Regions from separate parts of the Bacillus nitroreducens genome, predicted to be linked through region 1. Evidence: riboswitches for the same ligand, from Rfam matches in the RefSeq annotation. Region 1 holds a riboswitch; each other region holds the start of a gene.
What was found. Region 1 has a riboswitch for cyclic di-GMP ahead of ACWPVE_RS06785 (sensor domain-containing diguanylate cyclase). Riboswitches for the same ligand answer to the same signal wherever they lie in the genome.
Positions count from the first base shown of each region.

Region 2: it holds a riboswitch for cyclic di-GMP, as region 1 does, so the genes downstream of both, ACWPVE_RS16090 (anti-repressor SinI family protein) here and ACWPVE_RS06785 (sensor domain-containing diguanylate cyclase) in region 1, are expected to answer to the same signal.
Region 3: it holds a riboswitch for cyclic di-GMP, as region 1 does, so the genes downstream of both, ACWPVE_RS10860 (EAL domain-containing protein) here and ACWPVE_RS06785 (sensor domain-containing diguanylate cyclase) in region 1, are expected to answer to the same signal.
Region 4: it holds a riboswitch for cyclic di-GMP, as region 1 does, so the genes downstream of both, ACWPVE_RS12585 (ISL3 family transposase) here and ACWPVE_RS06785 (sensor domain-containing diguanylate cyclase) in region 1, are expected to answer to the same signal.

Region 1 is NZ_CAXHYI020000003.1:624,241-629,305, forward strand. It holds gene ACWPVE_RS06775 (hypothetical protein) at 233-679, shown strand; gene ACWPVE_RS06780 (YxcD family protein) at 667-957, shown strand; gene ACWPVE_RS06785 (sensor domain-containing diguanylate cyclase) at 1,002-2,192, opposite strand; cyclic di-GMP riboswitch class I at 2,302-2,394, opposite strand; gene ACWPVE_RS06790 (ABC transporter ATP-binding protein) at 2,658-3,767, shown strand; gene ACWPVE_RS06795 (ABC transporter permease) at 3,757-4,575, shown strand; gene ACWPVE_RS06800 (ABC transporter permease) at 4,565-5,065, shown strand, end outside.
Region 2 is NZ_CAXHYI020000003.1:2,515,148-2,520,212, reverse strand. It holds gene ACWPVE_RS16100 (DEAD/DEAH box helicase) at 1-1,620, shown strand, start outside; gene ACWPVE_RS16095 (YqhG family protein) at 1,598-2,392, shown strand; cyclic di-GMP riboswitch class I at 2,769-2,858, shown strand; gene ACWPVE_RS16090 (anti-repressor SinI family protein) at 2,889-3,017, shown strand; gene ACWPVE_RS16085 (helix-turn-helix domain-containing protein) at 3,182-3,508, shown strand; gene ACWPVE_RS16080 (TVP38/TMEM64 family protein) at 3,543-4,187, opposite strand; gene ACWPVE_RS16075 (DUF5658 family protein) at 4,433-4,726, opposite strand; gene ACWPVE_RS16070 (LPXTG cell wall anchor domain-containing protein) at 4,827-5,065, opposite strand, start outside.
Region 3 is NZ_CAXHYI020000003.1:1,447,342-1,452,406, reverse strand. It holds gene ACWPVE_RS10865 (M20 family metallo-hydrolase) at 143-1,420, shown strand; cyclic di-GMP riboswitch class I at 1,851-1,934, shown strand; gene ACWPVE_RS10860 (EAL domain-containing protein) at 2,202-2,909, shown strand; partial or broken gene ACWPVE_RS10855 (methyl-accepting chemotaxis protein) at 3,008-3,727, shown strand; gene ACWPVE_RS10850 (methyl-accepting chemotaxis protein) at 3,752-4,696, shown strand.
Region 4 is NZ_CAXHYI020000003.1:1,816,286-1,821,350, reverse strand. It holds gene ACWPVE_RS12585 (ISL3 family transposase) at 385-1,605, opposite strand; cyclic di-GMP riboswitch class I at 1,817-1,902, opposite strand; gene ACWPVE_RS12580 (DNA-binding protein) at 1,929-2,498, opposite strand; gene ACWPVE_RS12575 (S1C family serine protease) at 2,801-4,213, opposite strand; gene ACWPVE_RS12570 (sensor histidine kinase) at 4,334-5,065, opposite strand, start outside.

The DNA.
Region 1 (5,065 bases):
TGTATCAAATATACTATACCATTTTTCTAGCTAATAGGATAAGGAAACCACTTTTTAACCTACTTTATTCACAATATAGTAATAATTTAACAATATCTTTTTTATAAAATCCGAAACCAATCCCCGCTTACAACGTATATAAGGTACAAGGTTAGGAAGGTGGTTTACAAGAGATTTCCCATTAAAAATAAGGTATAATATAAAATAATAATTAATGGAGGTACACAGTTTTATGAAAAAGATTTTTGCAGCATTACTTGCTCTAACGCTCATTCTTTCCCCCCTTGGGAACTTTGTTTTTCAAGACAACACAACAACCGTTGAAGCACGAGGGTACAAGTCAGGTAAAAAAGGATTCAACAGTAATATAGGAAATAAAAATAAATCAAACTTCCAGCAGCAGCAGAAAAAAGAGGACACTAATGTGACAAACAAGTCCACTACGAATACAACTCCTAAGGGTGGTCTTATGTCTGGTGGTTTAATGAAAGGTCTTATGCTAGGTGGACTGGCAGGTTTCCTATTCGGTGGCCTTTTAGGCGGAATGGGTATGCTTGGTTCTTTCTTAGGACTAATGATTAACATTCTTGCTATATACGTTCTAATTGCTGTAATCCGTAAAATTTTTGTAATGATTAAAGACCGTAAGAAAAAAGAGGCCGACCCATGGCAACGCTAATTCTGTCTGAGCAAGAAATAATTAATGCAGTATGTGTGTATACAGGCTTAAAAAAGCAAGTTAAGCCTGAAGAAGTTGAGGTAGAGCTCATGTATGATGATGATTATGGCTTCTCAGCAGAGGTGTATGTGAACGATCGGAAACAAGTCCTAATCATGGCGAACTTGATTGAAGCTATTCGTCTATGGCTTGGGGAATTCCTTAACCGAGATCCTTATGCAGGAATCAAGCTTATCTTAGACGACGAGGAAGGCATCATTGCACACATTAACGAGTAACGGTTTTAAGAGAATTAAAGCTCATCCAAATGGATGAGCTTTTTTCACTTTGCCACAACAATCTTGTTTTTGCCGCTTTCTTTTGCCACATAAAGCGCCTGGTCTGCTGCTTTTTTTATTGAATCTACTGTGTTTCCATTATATGGATAGACCCCAACTCCAGCACTTATCGAAACTTTTATACTTTCACCTTCAATATTAACAGGATGTTCATTATAATACTTTTTTAGGGTTGAGTATATTTCATCTACGCACGTATCTATCTGCGTCTTAATCAAAATCATGAACTCGTCACCCGCATAACGATAGCCCTCAATCTTATCATTACAAATCGTTTTTATTCCGTCAGCTAGTACCTTCAAATATAAATCTCCGACATCATGTCCGAAGCGATCATTTACCTGTTTCAAATCATCAGAATCGAGCATCATGACTGTAATTTCTTTATTTCCACCCTGAATCAACTCTGCTAAATCTTCATGGAAAGCACGGTGATTTTTTAATCCAGTTAGTTCATCGGTTCGAGACATGATGTAAATTTTCTCATATAAGCGTGCTGTTTGAATTGAGTTGATTACCTGTGCACCGATCATTTGTAAAAGCTCCTCATGCTCCTTCCGATACGCAAAATCCTTAAAGCTCTGGGTTGAGATGACACCTTTTACTTGATCATCGATGATAACAGGTACAAAAAGACAGGAGCTCGTATCTTCATCTCCGTCTCCCATTTTCGTATTATATTCAACGTTCTGATTCAGGTTTTTGAGATGTATGATTTCTCTGGTTTTAATGACTTTTGACGTGTAGTTCTCACCAAAATCTACGATACTTGGAGGTGCTGGTACGCCATTATCCATTATAAAAATAAATCGAATATGTGCATCACCAGGATTATGTAAGGCTATATAAAATGCATCAGTTGGCATAACACGTGAAACCATCTCATAGGACTTTTGAAGAAGAACACTTTCATCAAGTGTTTTACTGCAGATTTGAGCAAAATCATGAAGGATACGGTAATGTTTGTTCATCCAAGACATATTTTCCATTTGTACGTTCATTTGTTGGAGTTGAAATATAAGCGCATTCAAAACTTCTTTTTCCTTTTGGTCTTTACAAGAAGCAATAAAATAATCGCGAATCTCATTAGATATTAGATCTTTCTCAGAACCTACCATTTCAATAAGCTCACTCAGTTTTTTCAATATGTTCAGATTCTGGATTGTCTTTTCCATTTAATCACTTCCAAAAATCTATTAATATAGTAGAAACCAATCAGCAATAGGTAAAAAAAAATGATTAATCAATAACCGATTAATCAACGTACATACGATACGAGTTATACTCGGCAACTGGCTGGCATGTCCTGATTTATTAATGGACTTAGCCCCTATAGTTTTGCGTCTTCATCTTTCAATGAATTTGCCCTTACTTTATTAAATTATCCAACTAAAGGAAAAATTTTAAATTATACCATAATTATATTTGTATTTATCTTATTGGTCAATGAGATTAACCTAATAAATTGCTAAAATTGTGAATTATTTCCTATTTCTATTGTCCTATAAACTTAAACCAGATTCAACTACAATTTTTATAGTTTGACAAGCCATGAATGTTATTGAATTTCTCGCCGATTCGTGTATAATTATGCCGGATTGCACTAAAACTCTACCTTAATAGAAAGAAGGGGGTTACTTATGAACAGTACACCTATTATCCAATTTAAAAATGTAACTAAGCAATACGACAATGACCCCGCTGTCCTTGACAATGTTAGCTTTGAAATAGAAAGAGGAAAATTTTATACCCTTCTAGGTCCTTCTGGATGTGGAAAGACAACGATTCTACGTTTAATTGCAGGATTTATCGAACCATCTGAGGGCGAGGTTTTTTTTAATGGAAAAAAAGTAAATACAACTCCTGCCAATAAGCGTCAAGTAAATACAGTATTTCAAGATTATGCCTTGTTTCCACATCTTAATGTGTATGAAAACGTTGCTTTTGGTTTACGTATAAAAAAGATGAAGCAATCTGAAATTGATAAAAAAGTGAAAGAAGCCTTAAGTTTCGTCAATCTTAGTGGCTATGAAAATCGCGAAATAAAAGAAATGTCTGGTGGTCAAAGACAACGTGTTGCAATTGCACGTGCGATTGTAAATGAACCAGAAATTATTTTACTGGATGAACCATTATCTGCACTTGATTTAAAGCTACGTACCGAAATGCAGTATGAACTTCGCGACCTTCAGAAGCGCTTGGGCATTACCTTCATCTTCGTTACACATGACCAAGAAGAAGCACTTGCAATGTCTGATGAGATTTTTGTCCTAAATGAAGGAAAAATTCAGCAAAGTGGTACCCCAATTGATATATATGACGAACCAATTAACCGCTTTGTTGCAGACTTTATTGGAGAATCCAATATCGTGAAAGGGAAAATGCATCGAGATTTTCTCGTTGAATTCGTTGGAAAAACATTTGAGTGTGTAGACCAAGGTTTTTCTGAAAATGAACCGGTTGAGATTGTCATTCGCCCAGAGGATTTACAAATCACTTCTGTTGAAAAAGGAAAACTACGTGTGGTCGTGGATTCTCAGTTATTCAGAGGCGTTCATTATGAAATTTGTGGCTTTGATAAGGACGGGAATGAGTGGCTTGTTCATTCTACGAAAAAGGCAAAAGTCGGCGATGAAATTGGTCTTTATTTTGATCCAGAAGCTATTCATGTTATGGGTATTGGTGAAACAGAAGAAGAGTATGATCGTCGATTAGAAGCATACGTGGACGGGGAAAGCCATGGAAAATAAGCTCACTCGTAACCTTTATGTCATCCCTTACGCTTTATGGATTCTGCTATTTGTCATTGCACCCATTACACTTATTCTCTATTATTCATTTTTTGATATAGAGGGTAATTTGTCATTAGTTAATTACAAAACGTTTTTTACACCTATTTACCTAAAAATGACACTGAGCTCTTTTTGGTATGCATTTTTAATTACAGCTGTGACGTTATTGGTCGCATACCCTACTGCTTACTTGATTACAAGAACGAAGCATAAGCATTTTTGGTTGCTGTTAATTATTGCTCCTTCTTGGATGAATCTTCTCTTAAAAGCTTATGCCTTTATCGGTATATTTGGGGCACACGGAACTGCCAACGCATTACTTGAAGTGTTTGGTATAGGCTCAAAACAATTACTATTTACAGACTTTAGTTTCGTGTTTGTATCAGTTTATATTTTTATACCATTCATGATTTTACCAATTTTTAATTCATTAAATGAGTTAAACCCTAGTTTACTTGATGCGGCAAGAGATCTTGGTGCATCAAAATGGACAACCTTTCGTCGTGTCGTATTTCCCCTAACCATTCAAGGGGTAAAATCAGGTTGTCAAATCGTATTTATTCCTGCTCTATCTTTGTTTATGTTAACTCGATTAATTGCAGGTAACAAAGTTATTACACTTGGTACTGCTATTGAACAGCAGTTTCTCGTGACACAGGATTGGGGCATGGGTTCCACAATCGCTGTATTCTTAACTATTTTCATGGTGTTAATTATGATCTTTACTGGAAACCGCAAGAAACGAGGTGCAAAGAATGAGAGATAAACTTGCTCTGTCTTCAAAAGCATATCTATTTATTATATTTTTCATTTTATATGCACCTATTTTTTATTTAGTATATTACTCATTTAATAGTGGTGGCACAATGAGCAATTTCGAGGGCTTTACCTTGGATTGGTACAAGGAACTGTTTGGAGATACAAGACTGCTAATCATTGTATTAAATACAATTGTAATTGCCTTGCTCTCTGCACTTGTTTCAACCATTATAGGTGTTTTTGGCGCCCTTTGGATTCATTCTGTCAAACAGAGACAAACTCAGAATGCATTGTTATCGTTAAATAACGTGTTAATTGTCAGCCCAGATGTCATCATTGGTGCATCGTTTTTGATTTTATTAACATTAGCTGGAATCAAATTAGGCTTTTATTCTGTGTTACTTTCACACATTGCCTTCAGTATTCCAATTGTCGTACTTATGGTCCTGCCAAAATTAAAGGAAATGAGTCCATCTCTAATTGATGCGGCAAAAGAC
Region 2 (5,065 bases), 1.9 Mb from region 1:
TGGGCAAACTGGGAGTTATATAAACTTGCCTATGAAGTTGAAAAACACCAGTCAATACCTGAGTTCGAAGGCCTTCAGGCTCCAAAACATTTACCACAGTTAACACCACTTCCACATCAACTTGAGGTTGCAAAGCAAGTTGTTGAAAAGATGAACGGAAAAGCCATCTTAGCTGATGAGGTTGGGTTAGGTAAAACAATTGAAGCTGGTCTCATTTTAAAAGAATATATGATTCGTGGACTCGTAAAAAAGGTTTTAATCCTTGTACCTGCCTCCCTTGTTTCACAATGGGCAGCGGAATTAAATCAAAAATTTTATATTCCAGCAGTTCAGCAGAAAAAGAGTTATATGTGGGAGCAATATGATGTGATTGTTTCCTCAATTGATACAGCCAAAAGAAGCCCTCATCGCGAGATTGTGTATGAGCAGGACTATGATCTGGTCATAATTGATGAGGCACACAAGCTTAAAAACAACAAAACAAAAAACTATGAATTTGTTCAAAACTTAAAAAAGAAATTTTGTTTACTCTTAACCGCAACTCCAATTCAAAACCGAATTGAAGAGATTTTTAATCTTGTGTCTCTCTTAAAGCCTGGTCATTTAGGAAATCAAGAAGAGTTTGAGGAATCTTTTGGAAAGAAGAGTCGGTCTATTGAAGATCATGAGCATTTGAAAGAATTAGTTAATAAGGTGATGATTCGAAACCGACGCGACGATACGGGCATCGAGTGGACGAAACGGAAAGTGGAAACAGTACCCATTGAGTTTTCAGAAACGGAGCAAGAATTATATGATTCCATCTCTGCCTATCGGTCAAACCTTTCAGGTTTTGCCTCTAGTATGTTCTCGATTTTAACCTTGCAAAGAGAAGCATGTAGTAGTCGCGAGGCTGTCTATTTTACGTTAAAAAAGATGCTTGAGAAAAAGAATGAAGATGGCTGTGCCGCAGTACCTGAGGATATGGTAATGGAACTGATGAAAAAGGTGGAACAAGTCACTCAAAATTCGAAAGCGGAAAAAGCCGTTGAACTCATCAAACAAATTGATGATAAAGTGATTATTTTTACCGAATATCGAGCGACTCAAATGTACTTACAATGGTTCCTCCAGCAAAATGGAATTTCGTCTGTTCCATTTAGAGGTGGATTCAAACGCGGGAAAAAGGATTGGATGAGGGAATTGTTTAAAGGGAAATTCCAAGTACTTATTGCTACTGAAGCCGGCGGCGAAGGAATTAACCTCCAATTCTGTAATCATATTATCAATTATGACCTCCCTTGGAATCCAATGAGGCTAGAGCAACGAATCGGGCGCATACATCGTCTTGGTCAAGAAAAAGATGTTCACATTTATAACTTTGCGACGAAGAATACAGTGGAAGAACATATCCTGAAATTGTTATATGAAAAAATCAACCTGTTCGAACGTGTCATTGGCCAACTTGATGATATCTTAACAAGACTTGACCTTGGAAATATCGAGGATCACATCCAGGACATTATGCTTCGTTCACGGAGCGAAGGTGAAATGAAAATTAAGATGGAGAATTTAACTTCTATTTTAAGTTTTGAAGAAGGAAACGGCGGTGAACAACATGCAGCAACAGGAAATCGTTAATTTTCTTGAAAAATATTTTGTATCTAACCATTGTGAAATTCTCGAACGACAACCAGGATACATGACAGTTCAATTAACGGTTGATTTAGATAAACTACTGATGAATCGTCCCTTCTATTGGACGTTTGTGGAAAAAACAGGTGGAACACCGAATCCAATGAAACTTACATTAATTACGGATCGGGATGAAACACCTGACAATGTAAAAGGTGACTTCATTCATTTTGGGGCACCCCGCTTGCATCAAATTTTTGAATCGACCAAAAAACTTGCAAGCTATATACGGTTATATCAACAAAGACCAACTGGTGCACTGGGCAACACCCCTCTTTATCCATGGCTTGGGTTAAATGTAAAAATATCGTACAAATGTGACCGTAAACGAGATGTGTTAATGTCACTTGGTTTGCAACTCATCAATGGAATGATTGTCGAGGACTTTCAAGAAAAGCTTGAGAAGTTGCCTCTCACTCCGAAAATTCCTGATCTTACGTATACAATTGCACCACTTGTAAAACCACAAAGTGGAATCAATCGCCTCCAGCAATATGTAAGAGGCTTTGTGGAAACACAAGATCACACCTGGGCTGAGGAAGCGAGACAACGTTGGAACGAAGATTTAAACCTGTTAGATTCTTTTTATGAAGGAATCGATGAAAAACCCGAGAGTTATGAAATTGAAAAAGAAGCGTTAAAAGAGCAATACGAACCGAAAGTAATTGTCGAGATTATCAATGGTGGATTGTTTTATCTTTGTCAAAATACGATGTAATTTAGACCTATCCTCATATTTGGGGGTAGGTTGCATTTTTTTGAGGGTGTTTTATAAGAAATCGTTCGACAATTCCCTTACATTTTTATGGTAATTTTACAAAATGGAACAACCAATTATCATATAAGTTAACTGTATTTATTTTTCAATTAACAAATAATAGGTCTTTTTTCCTGTTATCCGAGTTTATTCTACATAAACATTGTAAAACGGTCATTAATCACCAAATCGAACTGGTTATTTTGTATCTTTTTTAAATATTTTGACGTCGACAGTTTTTTACAAATAACAGATATTTTATGCTTTATACTTCTAAATGTACTACTAAGGTTCTATACATAGATGGATTACATACTAGGATATTCAGCACTGTATGAACAGTCAAAGGCAAACCTACTGAAAAGTAGGGACGCAAAGTCACAGGTCTAAGGTTGGTTATTTGAACTATGACGGCTGGGTTGCCTGGAATACTAATTGTATTTTGGGAGGAAATGAAATGGTAAATGATGTACAAAACAGGAATGAGCAATTAGATCAAGAATGGATCGACCTTATTTTAGAAGCAGTGGAGTTAGGAATAAGCGTCCAAGATATTCAAAATTTCCTCCAAACGAAAACAGCATAACAGACTTAATCGAAACAAATCAAACATCCTTTAGATACTGTGGGTTGAAACCATGGGGAGGACAGTGAACTCGGATGACACCGAGTTCTTTTTATTTTTTGTTCTTATTATAAACCATTTCTTCATTATATGTTATAATGGTAAGAGAAGGAAGGTGAGAAACAATGATTGGTCAACGTATAAAAACATATCGCTTACAAAAACAACTTTCACTATCTGAACTTGCAGATCGTGCTGGAGTTGCCAAATCATACTTAAGCTCAATCGAACGGAATCTCCAATCAAACCCTTCTATCCAGTTTCTTGAAAAAATATCTGCCGTACTAGGCGTAACTGTTAACGAATTACTCCACGAACAATCAGAACCTGACAATGTAGAACTAGATTCTGAATGGACCAAACTCGTGCGCGAGGCCATGAAATCAGGAGTTTCCAAAGAAGAATTTCGATCATTCTTGGAATTTAATAAATGGAAAATGAATAATAAATAAAAAATGCTTCGGCCAATGGCGCCTGAAGCATTTTTTATATTTCAATTTTGGGTTCTATTTCAGATTTAGACATTCTTTTGTATACAATTATTGTATTAATCATTAAAATTACTAAAAAATATGTACCATAGATTGCAACGGACATCCATTTATTATTACTTAGATTCGCGCCAGCAATTGAGAGAATAATAATATTTGGTAATTCCCCTAAAGTGGAGGCTGTTACAAAGATCAAAATGTTAACCATACTTAGTCCACAAACAATATTAACCACTGGAGACGGGATAATCGGAATCAGCCTCGAAAGTAAAATTGCAATAAAGGAGTTTTTTTCAAAAAAAACCTCATACTCTTTTACTTTAGGATATTTTTTAAGTTTATTTTGAGCAGATTCCCTAAATCCATATCTAATCAATAAAAACATAATTATTGTCCCCAACATAGCGCCTATTATAGATATTAATATTCCATATAAAACCCCAAATGCAGCAGCAACTAGGCTTGCTAATACTGGAAATGGAATAACCGGAAAGAATACACAAATAAAAACTAATAGAATACTTACTACTATTGAAGTAATTCCACTCTTTTCAACAAATGGTAGCAATATATCCTTCTGTGTTATACCAACAAGTATAATCAAACATGCCACAACAATTGCAACTATCTTTATTACCATATTTTTCCTTCCTAATAGGACTCTATTTATACATATTTTGAAAACGAAGAATTTTCTTTAACATTATTATATTTTGCTATATTTGTATAGTTACAAATGGGTTGGAGTTTTTCCGCTTCGGTTGTTCTAATACTAGTGATATCCTTATTGCATATAGGGCAAAGCCAAACACCTAACTTGCTGCTACTAATAGATGGCTGAAAGCATTTTGGACAGTTTTTTTTTACATTGGAATTCCTCCAATATTAGATAATTTGGGAAATCCAATAGCCATGGAGGAAAAAGACATATGTATATAACGCAGTGGCTCTATAGGATATTGAGCGTATTAGTTTGTTTACTGGAAATCGAATAATTATGAGTGCAATTAATAATAATGAGAGTATCAGTTTAATTGATAAAAATAAAAATGGGTGTATTTCATAAATGTTATGCATCAACGGGTTAGCTTCCGATATATGGCCGCCAAGAATACCAAAATGAGTGGCAATGGCGTCCAATATATTTAAGATTGCAAGTGATATGAAAAGCTGTTTCATAGTTGATTCCACTCCAAATAAAAAATAAAGCTCAATGCTTTTCATATATAGAAGGTTTATATCTAAGAAAAACCTTGATTTTTTGAACCAAGGTTTGAATTTAATATTTCTTGTTCATTCTTCTTTTGAAGAGAATGAATATAATACCTAAAGTAATGATACTCAATCCAGTAAGGAAATAGTTAAAGTAACTAGTTGCAGTTTTAGGAAGTTCGTTGCTAGTACTTTCTTTTGATTCACTTAATCCATTTGCAACAAAAATAAAAGCAACAGAAGTAGATTTTCTTTTTACCTCATTACTTACCTCACTAGGTATCTCAACAGTAAATAGCAGTTCAT
Region 3 (5,065 bases), 820 kb from region 1:
CTGTATCCCTATTTTAACATTTCAGTTAATAGATTACCAGCAAAATAAGAACATTCGTTCGTGTTTAATTTTCTATATTTTTGTACAATAATATCCCCCGCTTGTGGTAGAATGAGAAAAAACAAAAAAGGAGCGACCTACATTGAACTTATTAGAAAAGTTGATTTCGGATTATGATCTTTCGTTGGACAAGAATGGCGTCAGTGGTGAGCGTCTCGCCTCTCGTCTTGCAGCACTTTCGGAAATTGGGCGAACGGCTGATAACGGCTCACATCGTATCGGGTTTTCCAAAGAAGAAAAAGCTGCAAAAGACTTGGTGAAAAAGTGGATGACAGAAGCTGGTCTGACCGTAACCCAAGACGGTGCAGGAAATGTATTTGGTCGTAAGGAAGGTAAAAATCCAAATCTACCAGCACTTCTATCTGGTTCCCATGTCGATAGTGTTCCGAATGGCGGGCATTTTGACGGACCACTCGGTGTACTTGCAGCCCTTGAGGTAGCTGAAGCATGGAAACAAACAGGCTATGTGCCAGAACGCCCATTTGAGGTTGTTATTTTTTCAGATGAAGAGGGAGCTCGTTTTAATGGTGGCTTTAGTGGCAGTCAATCGATGATTGGTGAAGCAACCAGGGAAGAATATCTTCCGAAAAAGGACATCAATGGTGATTCTTTCACAAAGGTGATAGAAGATATTGGGCTTTCTGTCGATGAATTTTTCGCATCAAAAAGGGATTTATCAAAGCTTGAGGCATTTGTGGAAATCCATATTGAACAAGGAAAACGATTGGAGAAAGCAGGCGTCCCCGTCGGAATTGTGACTGGAATCGCTGGACCTTGTTGGTTGAAATTGACGTTTACAGGTCGTGCGGGACATGCGGGCAACACGCCAATGAACGACCGCCAGGATGCATTAGTTGCAGCTGGACAGTTCATCCATGAGGTTGCATCCCTTCCAGCACAAGTAAGTTCGTCAGCAGTTGCAACGGTTGGAAAAATCGAAGTTCTTCCAAACGGAGTGAATGTCATTCCTGGCGAAGTTCAGCTCTCCGTTGACATTCGTGATATTAAAAAGGAAACAAGAGATCAACTCGTTGACATGGTGATCGAGAAGGCTAAATCTGTATCCGCGGCCCACGGAATTGAACTTCATTATGAAGAGACAATCCGTGAAGCACCTGTTCCAATCAGTGAAGACATGCAGAAAAAGATTGAAAAGTCAGTTGTCGCTCAAGGTATTGAACCTGTGTACCTACCAAGTGGTGCTGGCCACGACTCGATGATCGTCGGTCATGTCTTACCCGTTGCAATGATCTTCGTCCAAAGCAAAGATGGAATCAGCCATAACCCAGCCGAATGGACATCTTTAAGCGACTGCGTGCAGTCTGTTCATGTGTTGAAAGATTTTGTAGAGAACTACTAAGAATTAAGGTTACTTGAAATGGGGCAGATTTACTGTCCCATTTTTTATTTGGAAGTAGATTTGAGTTTTTATGTGTCTCTACTATTATTTTGTCTGCGAGCGTTTGGCTCGGAGACATTTTTTTCGTGGTGTTGAGTATACTTCGATTTGTCTGTGATAACTTGATTCCAGGTCTTTTCTTTTCCATTTGATGCTTGATTTGTCGGCTATATACTCGCTCGGAGACACTTTTTATGTTGTACAATCGCAATTTGTCCTTGAGTGCTTGCTGGCATCCTCTATTCCCTACCTGATTCTTAAAACGATACCTTTATCATCTAAAGAATAATCGGATAATTTTGGTATTTGTAGAACTTTGTCGAATCACTTGTTAAAATGTCGAGGTTTAGTTAAAATATAAAAAACTGTAGTGCATTAGAACTAGTAACTAAATTGAAAAAGGCAAACTTATCGAAAGGTAAGGACGCAAAGCTAAGGGCCTAAGGGAAAATGCTATGGTCGCCTGGTTGCCAGAAGAAAGTATTCAAATTGATGAATCTGAATTTTCTTCAGGTTCTTTTTTATTGCCAAAAATTGGAGGTGCATACGCGTTCGAAGGGAAATATCTCAATATTTTAACGCTTTATCGAAAAATACTATGAGTCATTTTTCCTTCTACATAGCACTTTATTCACAACCACAAAACTAACGCTAATTAGTGCCGTTTTGAAAATACCTATCTTAATCTACATCCAAAGCAGCCATAACGCAGAAAAAATATATAGGGGGGTGTCATTTTTAAATGTTAATGGCTAATGAACTTTATCATGTGTTTCAGCCCATTTTAAATATAAATAAGCTTAAACCAATCGGTTTTGAGGCATTGATTCGGTCAAAGGTACTGCCAAATCCTGTATCTATTTTTAGAATGGCGAAAGAATCTGGACAACTCTATGAATTCGACTGTTTGTCTATTCGAAACGCAGTTAACACATATTGTTCCAACGGTTACACATCAAAAGAGGGAAAACTTTTTTTAAATATTTTACCTTCAACTATCTTAAATAAATCCTTCCTACCTCTCATTGTGAATCTAGTAAAAGACCACGATGTAAGAGAGCAAGAAATTGTACTAGAGATATCAGAATCCGAAAAAATACAAGATTTTACTATCTTTATGAAAAGAATAACGTTCCTGAAAAAATTAGGTTTCCAAATTGCACTTGATGATGCTGGTAGTGGATATTCTGATATAAAAAGTTTTATTGAATTAGAACCACATTACTTAAAATTGGATCGTTATTTTGCAAAAGACCTTTCAGTTTGTCAAAAGAAAGTGGAGCTAATTAGGTCTGCCAAGAAATTATGCGATGCATTTAATTGCACCGTCATTATTGAAGGTATAGAAACGGAAGAGGATTTAAAACTAGTTCGTACAATTGGAATTAATTATGTACAAGGTTACTTATTAGGTAAACCGTCTCCTTTAAAGTCCTTAGTCCTCGCTTAATCTACACTTAAGTGGCATTACATATAAAAGCATGTAGGCTTTTTTGTGAAAATAATGTAGCACATAAAATATTAACTTTACGAAATTGGAGTGTAACAATGAAACGATTAAATTTAAAAAGTATAAAAATGAAAATATTATTTGGTTTTTCCTTAGTTATTTTACTTATGGTTCTATTTACAGCTTATATTTACATAAGTATCTCTAAAAGTAATGAGCAGGCGAGAATAATTGCACAGGAAGAGCTTCCTATTCTGATTGCGAATGAACAAATGGCTCGTACGATGGCGAACCGAATTTCAACAGCACGTGGTTATGTCTTATATGGTGGAGATTATAAAGACCGTTTTAATGCCTATACAGAAGAAGGAAAACGACATGAAGCGACTGTAAGGGAGATTGGTGCTTCCGAGGAATTCGATAGTCTTATTAAAAGAACTGTGGCTTGGCGTCAATATGTGGCAGCAGAAGTATTTGATGTGTATGACAGTGGTAATGCAGAGTTGGCCCGTGAAAATTTAGCAAAAAGCGATGCTGAAGTTCGCGAAATTATGGCTGGATATGAAGATTTGGCGCTAAAAAGTCAAGAAACCATTATTCAGACAGAAAAAGAGGTTGTAGAAACTGGAGAAAGAACCCTTTTCACGGCAGCAGTCGTATCCGCTTTGGTTGTATTAGTTAGTATAGCCGCAGCGTTGATTACCTCTACGCTTATTTCAAGACCAATCATCAAAGTAATGGATCAAATGAAATTAGTAGCAAAGGGAGATCTAAGCCAAGAACCCCTACATACGAACCTGAAAGATGAAGTGGGACAATTGATTCACGCTACGAATGAGGGTATGGACAATACTAGAAATCTATTACGAAAAATAAATGGTGTGTCAGAAACCGTCACAAGCCAAAGTGAAGAATTAGCACAATCCGCTAGTGAAGTAAAAGCAGGCTCAGAACAGATTGCAGTTACGATGCAAGAAATGGCTAGGGGTGCAGAAACTCTTGCCGATAGCTCTTCTACCCTCGCATCTACCATGGAAAACTTTACTTCGAAGATGCAAGAAGCAAACTCAAAAGGTGAGCAAATCTATGATACTTCGAATAATGTACAAAAAATGTCTGAAGAGGGCAGCCAATTAATGGAGTTATCTGTTCAACAAATGGCAACTATTGACAAAATTGTGCAAGAATCTGTAGAAAAAGTAAAAGGATTAGATAGTCAATCACAAGACATATCCAAGCTAGTATCTGTGATAAATGATATTGCAGACCAGACCAACTTACTTGCCTTAAATGCAGCAATTGAAGCAGCTAGAGCAGGTGAACACGGCCGTGGTTTTGCAGTAGTGGCGGATGAAGTAAGAAAACTGGCTGAACAAGTATCTGTTTCTGTGTCAGACATTACAGAAATTGTCGCGAGTATTCAACGAGAATCAACGAATGTTGTTCAGTCTCTTCAATTAGGTTATGAAGAAGTGGCAAAGGGAGCTACTCAGGTTAAGACGACTGGAGATACCTTTGCTGAAATCGATAGAGCGATCGGCGAAATGGTATCAAATATCCAAATAATCACCTCGAACTTAGCGACAATGTCAAATGATAGCCAAGAGATCAGTGCAACCATTCAAGAAATTGCTTCTATCTCCGAAGAATCAGCTGCTGGTGTGGAACAAACATCCGCATCAACACAACAGACAAGCTCGATCATGGAAGAAATCGCAAAGAGTTCAAAAGATTTATCTATCGTTTCTGAAGAATTAAATGAACTAGTTGGTAGTTTTAAATTGTAAGATTAGTTGAAGCTAGGCTTATTATTTGTTTTATTGATATACTAGTATACCTTTTAGTTGAGAACATCCAGATACTTAAAATTGTGTCTGGATGTTTCTTTTTATTATCTCTAAAGATTATGATGTAGAAGTTTTCTACCACTCTACTAACTTCTCACCAATATCATATTTATCTGCTCTCATAGACTTCTCTTACATGCGTCCACTATATTTGGTCTAGGAGAGCTAACTCAGAAACATTTTCTTTCATGCAAACGCATGATTTGTCCGCGGTAGACTGGATCGGTCACTCTTTTATTCTTTAACAACATCATTTTGTCCATGAGGGTCACACTCAGTACCATTTCCAAGACAGATCCACTCTCAAAC
Region 4 (5,065 bases), 1.2 Mb from region 1:
TAAAAGTATAAATAGAATAAACAATAATACATTGAGGTGAGCTTACATGTTTTTAGCCTATTTTCTGACTGTAAGTATTATTCTAGTATGTGTCGGTTTTGCGTTCCAAATTATGAAAGGTGTTCAATCTATGGATCGAGATTCGTTAGATCAGTAATTCTAAGAGAAGCATATTGCGTACAGCCTATTAAAACAAATCATAAATAATAGGTGCCTTTCCCTTCCAACATAGTCGAGTTAGTTAGTGAGTCGATAGTGCCTAAAATTAGGTTCTAAATCAAATGTTGGGGTTTTAGGCTACCGCGCTACGCTTGGTGGCCTCTATAAAAAATGATGGATGGTACCATTCATCATTTTTTATAGAGGAGAATCACACCAACTCGGTTAACTAATATGTACCCCAATTCTTTTATACTTGTGTGTTAATAAAATCTTCGCCCTAAAGCGTTCAAAAACTCTAAATCCATAAGCATTTCTCTTTAGAACTTTGGTTGAATTATTAATTCCCTCTAAAAACCCATTTGAATATTCATAGGCAAAGCTATTTAATACTTCAACTTGCCAATTTTGTATGGTCTTTATTGCTTTAATCATTTCAGGTATCTTTGAATCCTCAATTAACTTATATAGTTCTTCCAATTCCTTTTTAACCAAACTGATACTGTTTTTTCCGTTTTCTTTGGCACGTAAAAACCAAGAACGATATGCCTCTTTAATTTCATATGCTTGTTTGAGTTCATTCGACATCTCCAAGTAACGATTTAAATGCCATTTCTCATCCTTAGTTAAGCGTTGGCAGTCTTTATGAAAGACATGTTTCATACGTTTACACTTTTTACGGTCGTAGCCATGAAATTGGTTTTGCACTCGACGTCTTACTCCATCAAGCCCCCAATAGATGTAACGACAAAAATGAAATCTATCAGCTACAATAACAGGTTTACCCAATGCCTCTTGAACGGCTGCTTTAAAGGAATGATTCATATCCATTATGACTATTTGCACTCTAGATCCGTGCTTTCTTAAGTAGTCTTTTATCGTACGTTTATAACGATTTGGTAGAATATCAATCGGTTCTTTTGTTATCCCATTCGCAATGATTAACTGGTATTTCCCTTCGCGGGTATCACCCTTGTATTCATCAATAGCTATAACTGTAGGTAATTCTTCCACCGGACGAATTTCACTTCGTGAAATTTGATCGAATCGACGTATAATGGTTGAAGATGAACACCCGTAGATTTCAGCTGTTTCCTTAAATGTTTTTCCTTTAATTGCTTTAATTGATATAGCTTGATTCCATTCTATTGAGGTACGTAGATAACGCATGACAAAAGGATTTTTCTCTGAAAAACGTTTCCCACATTCACAGACATATCGTCTACGCTTATAAAAGATTTGGGTTTTTCTTTCAAACCACTTTAAGTGTTGAATTTTTTGTATACGATAGTCATGAATTTTACTCGTCCTTTGGTTACATTTAGGGCAGCGATGTACTTTTCGCTCCATTTCAACGTACAGGCGGATAACTTCGCCCACTTCTTCAACATTGGTTAGGATAGACCCTTTTAATCCAGGAATAATCATGGTAAAATCCATATACACGCAACTCCATTCTTTAGACTTGTTTCTCGACAATTCAAGTATAAAAGAATGAGGAGTTTGCGTGTTTTTTTATGCACACAAAATTTTGTTTAAACCCCAACAAATATTATAGAGCCTAAAATTAGAGAATAAAAGAAAACGGGAGAATCTAGCTTTTCAAACTAGACTCTCCCGTATTTTTTCGTCATCAAATAAAGGAACCCTTCCATTCTATAGCAACCCAGCCGCCATAGAGAAATTCTCCTTAGGCCCGTGGCTTTGCGTCATCGTTTTTCAACAATTTTGCCTTTTGTATAGTTTGGTTTTTTCTTTACCTATGATGCCTATCTAACTGCCTTATTCAAACGTTGGTACTTACGTTGGATACTAATGGGGCTTCGGTTTAACCTTTTACCAATTACTGAAAACGGAGTACCTATCGCCACTTGCTCAATCATAGTGTGAATTTCAACGGTCGTCCACGCTCTATAGTTGACCCTCTTTCCTTTTGAGCGTTCCCCATCTACCCAATTTGGCTCAGGAACTATTGCATTTTTTTCAATTTTTGAGAAATCGACCCGTTCTTTATTGTCTTTTGCCCAATCCCAAAAATCTTCAGGTTTAATAAAGTAAAATTTGCGTGTGTTTCTTGTTGCCTTTTTGGTGTACTTTAATCCATGGTTATCAATCCATAGTTTCACAGACTTTGGATCAATTTTTAATAGAGTTGCTAATTCATGCATCGTCAATTGGCCGGTGAAAGATTTTGTATTTGAAATACCTAATCTTTTGATCTTTATCTCAACCGCTGTTTCTGTTCGCTCCAGATGGTTGGCAATGGTAGAGATTTTCATACGACCGACATTGTCCTTCAAAAACTCTATTTCCTCGTACGTCCAAGTTCTTTTCTTCAAATCAAAAATCCCCTTTTCATTCTTAATAGCACTAAGAATGAAAGGCCTTTTGATGACATACTATTATCATATCATACTATTGAACTAAAAAAACACTAGTAATTTGAAAATCATTCCAATTGTCAAGTGCTTTTTTTCATACATTTTGTCGAGATTGGTCGAATTTCGATCATCTATCATATGCTGTCACATCCTTTTACCTGCCGTCGTTTCCTGGGAAATGATGTCGGGACTCAAATAACTTGTCGGAAATCATGCAACAGGAAAAGATCCAAGCAGCAATTGCTTGGATCAAAATGAGATTATTCTATACCAGAGGTATTACTTGTCAAAATCAGTTTTGCAGTTTGAAGCTTGCCTTCACGATAAAAGCTCAATTCTATTTCATCACCTATTTTCACTTGTGAATATAAGTATTTTCGTAGGTCCATTGAACTTTTTACCTCAGTGTCATTAATTTTCACGATGACGTCGGTCATTTTTAAACCAGCTTTATCTGCTGCAGAGTTTTGAGCAACGCTTGTAACAATGACTCCCTCTTTAATATCCTCAGGTAGATCAGCATAATACATTCTTGGGATTTCGGCCAAATCCGCTAAACCAATCCCGATAAATGGACGCTCAATTTTTCCACTTTCAATTAAGCTGTTAATAATCGGGACAACATCATTACTTGGAATTGCAAATCCTAGTCCTTCAACACCACTATTTGCAATTTTTAAGCTGTTAATTCCGATAACCTGTCCTTGTGTATTTAGTAAAGCACCTCCACTATTACCTGGATTAATTGCAGCGTCTGTTTGAATAACATTTAATTCCCAGTTACCTGCAGAGGTATCAACGGAAATACTACGATCCTTTGCACTAACGATTCCTGATGTAACCGTCCTTGATAAATCAAGTCCAAGTGGGTTACCAATTGCAAATACTTGATCGCCAGGGCGGAGTACTTCTGAATCTCCAAATGGGAGAACTGCCTCAACGTTTTTTGCATCTATTTCTAAAACGGCTAGATCGGTTAATGGATCTGTTCCGATTAGTTTAGCCATTGTTTTCTCACCATTATATAAAGAGACTTCTACTTCGTTAGCATTTTCAATGACGTGGTTATTCGTAACAATGTAAGCTTTATCGCCTTCCTTTTGGAAGATAACTCCCGAACCTGTTCCACCAGGGATGTTCTGTGCATTTCCTCTGTTAAAAGGATTCTGTTGGGCTTGTAAACTGGTAATTCCAACAATTCCTTTTGATGCTTCCTCCACCATATCTGCGATAGAAGTAGCAGAGTCTTGTACAGATGTCGGTTGGATTTGTACAGGACCATTTGTCTCAATCACTTCTTTGTTCGGCTCTGAGGTTGTGGATTCGGAATTAAAATACCCTTGGAGACCATCAATTTGTGGGGCAACCCCAAGTGTTAACGCCGAACCAAGAACGCCTGCAGTAAGCATACCTAAAAAGCTTTTCCATTTCGAGTTTGTTTTTTCCTTATTCGGCTTTGATGCTCGATGCTTTGTTTCTTCTGAAACCACTGATTGCTGATAAGTCTCCCTATATTCTTGCTGTGAAGAAATAGGTAATTCTTCGTGTTGTCTTATTCCTTCAGTGACTTCCTGTTTTTCTTTGTTTTCTTCCATATAAACATTCTCATTGTCTAAGTTGTTGGATTGATCATCTGTATGATTAAGTTCATTAAAACGTTTATCGTTTTCCATTATGAATTCCTCCTTAACTTGCTCCTTACTTATATCTTAAACAAAAGTTATGAACAAAATATTAACAAACCTTGAAAAGACATGGAAAAACCGAATGAAACCCCCATTAATTGTGGTCGTTCACTCGAATGGAATACGAATTTCAAACTTTGTACCTTTCCCTTTTTCACTTGTCACCTTGATTTTACCATGATGAAGATGCACAAGCTTTTTTACAATCGACAAGCCTAGGCCGAATTGACCAAACGGTGTACCTGTACGAGAAACATCCGCCTTATAAAATCTGTGCCAGATTTTCTCAATCTCTCCTGGATCTATTCCGATTCCAGTATCTTCAATTTCAATAATGGTTTCGTCATCTCCTGCTTTTCCCCGAATCCAAATCGTGCCACTATCCGTAAATTGAATGCTATTTTTAATGATATTGATTAATATTTGAATAAGGCGATCATAATCCGCCGTTATCTTAAGAGATTCTGGAACATCCACTATAATTTGGTTGTTTTTTTCCTCTGCTTGTGGCTCTAATGTATCTTGAACAACCTCTAGAACTTCTCTTAGTTCAATCGTTTCCTTTTGAAGGGTGACTTGGTTGGAACGAATTTTTTCATAATCAAGATTTTCGTTAACAAGACGAATGAGACGTTTTGTCTCTTGACTCACTAATTGAATCCCTTTCGCCTTTTCCTCTTCAGGAATCAAATCATTTTTTAAGCCTTCAATCACACCACTAATTGTTGTAAGGGGAGTTCTAAGTTCATGAGAAACATCGGCCATAAATTTTCTCCTCCGATTTTCGAGACTCTCAATTTCTTCCATTGAAGTTTGCAATCGTTGCGCCATTTTATTAAA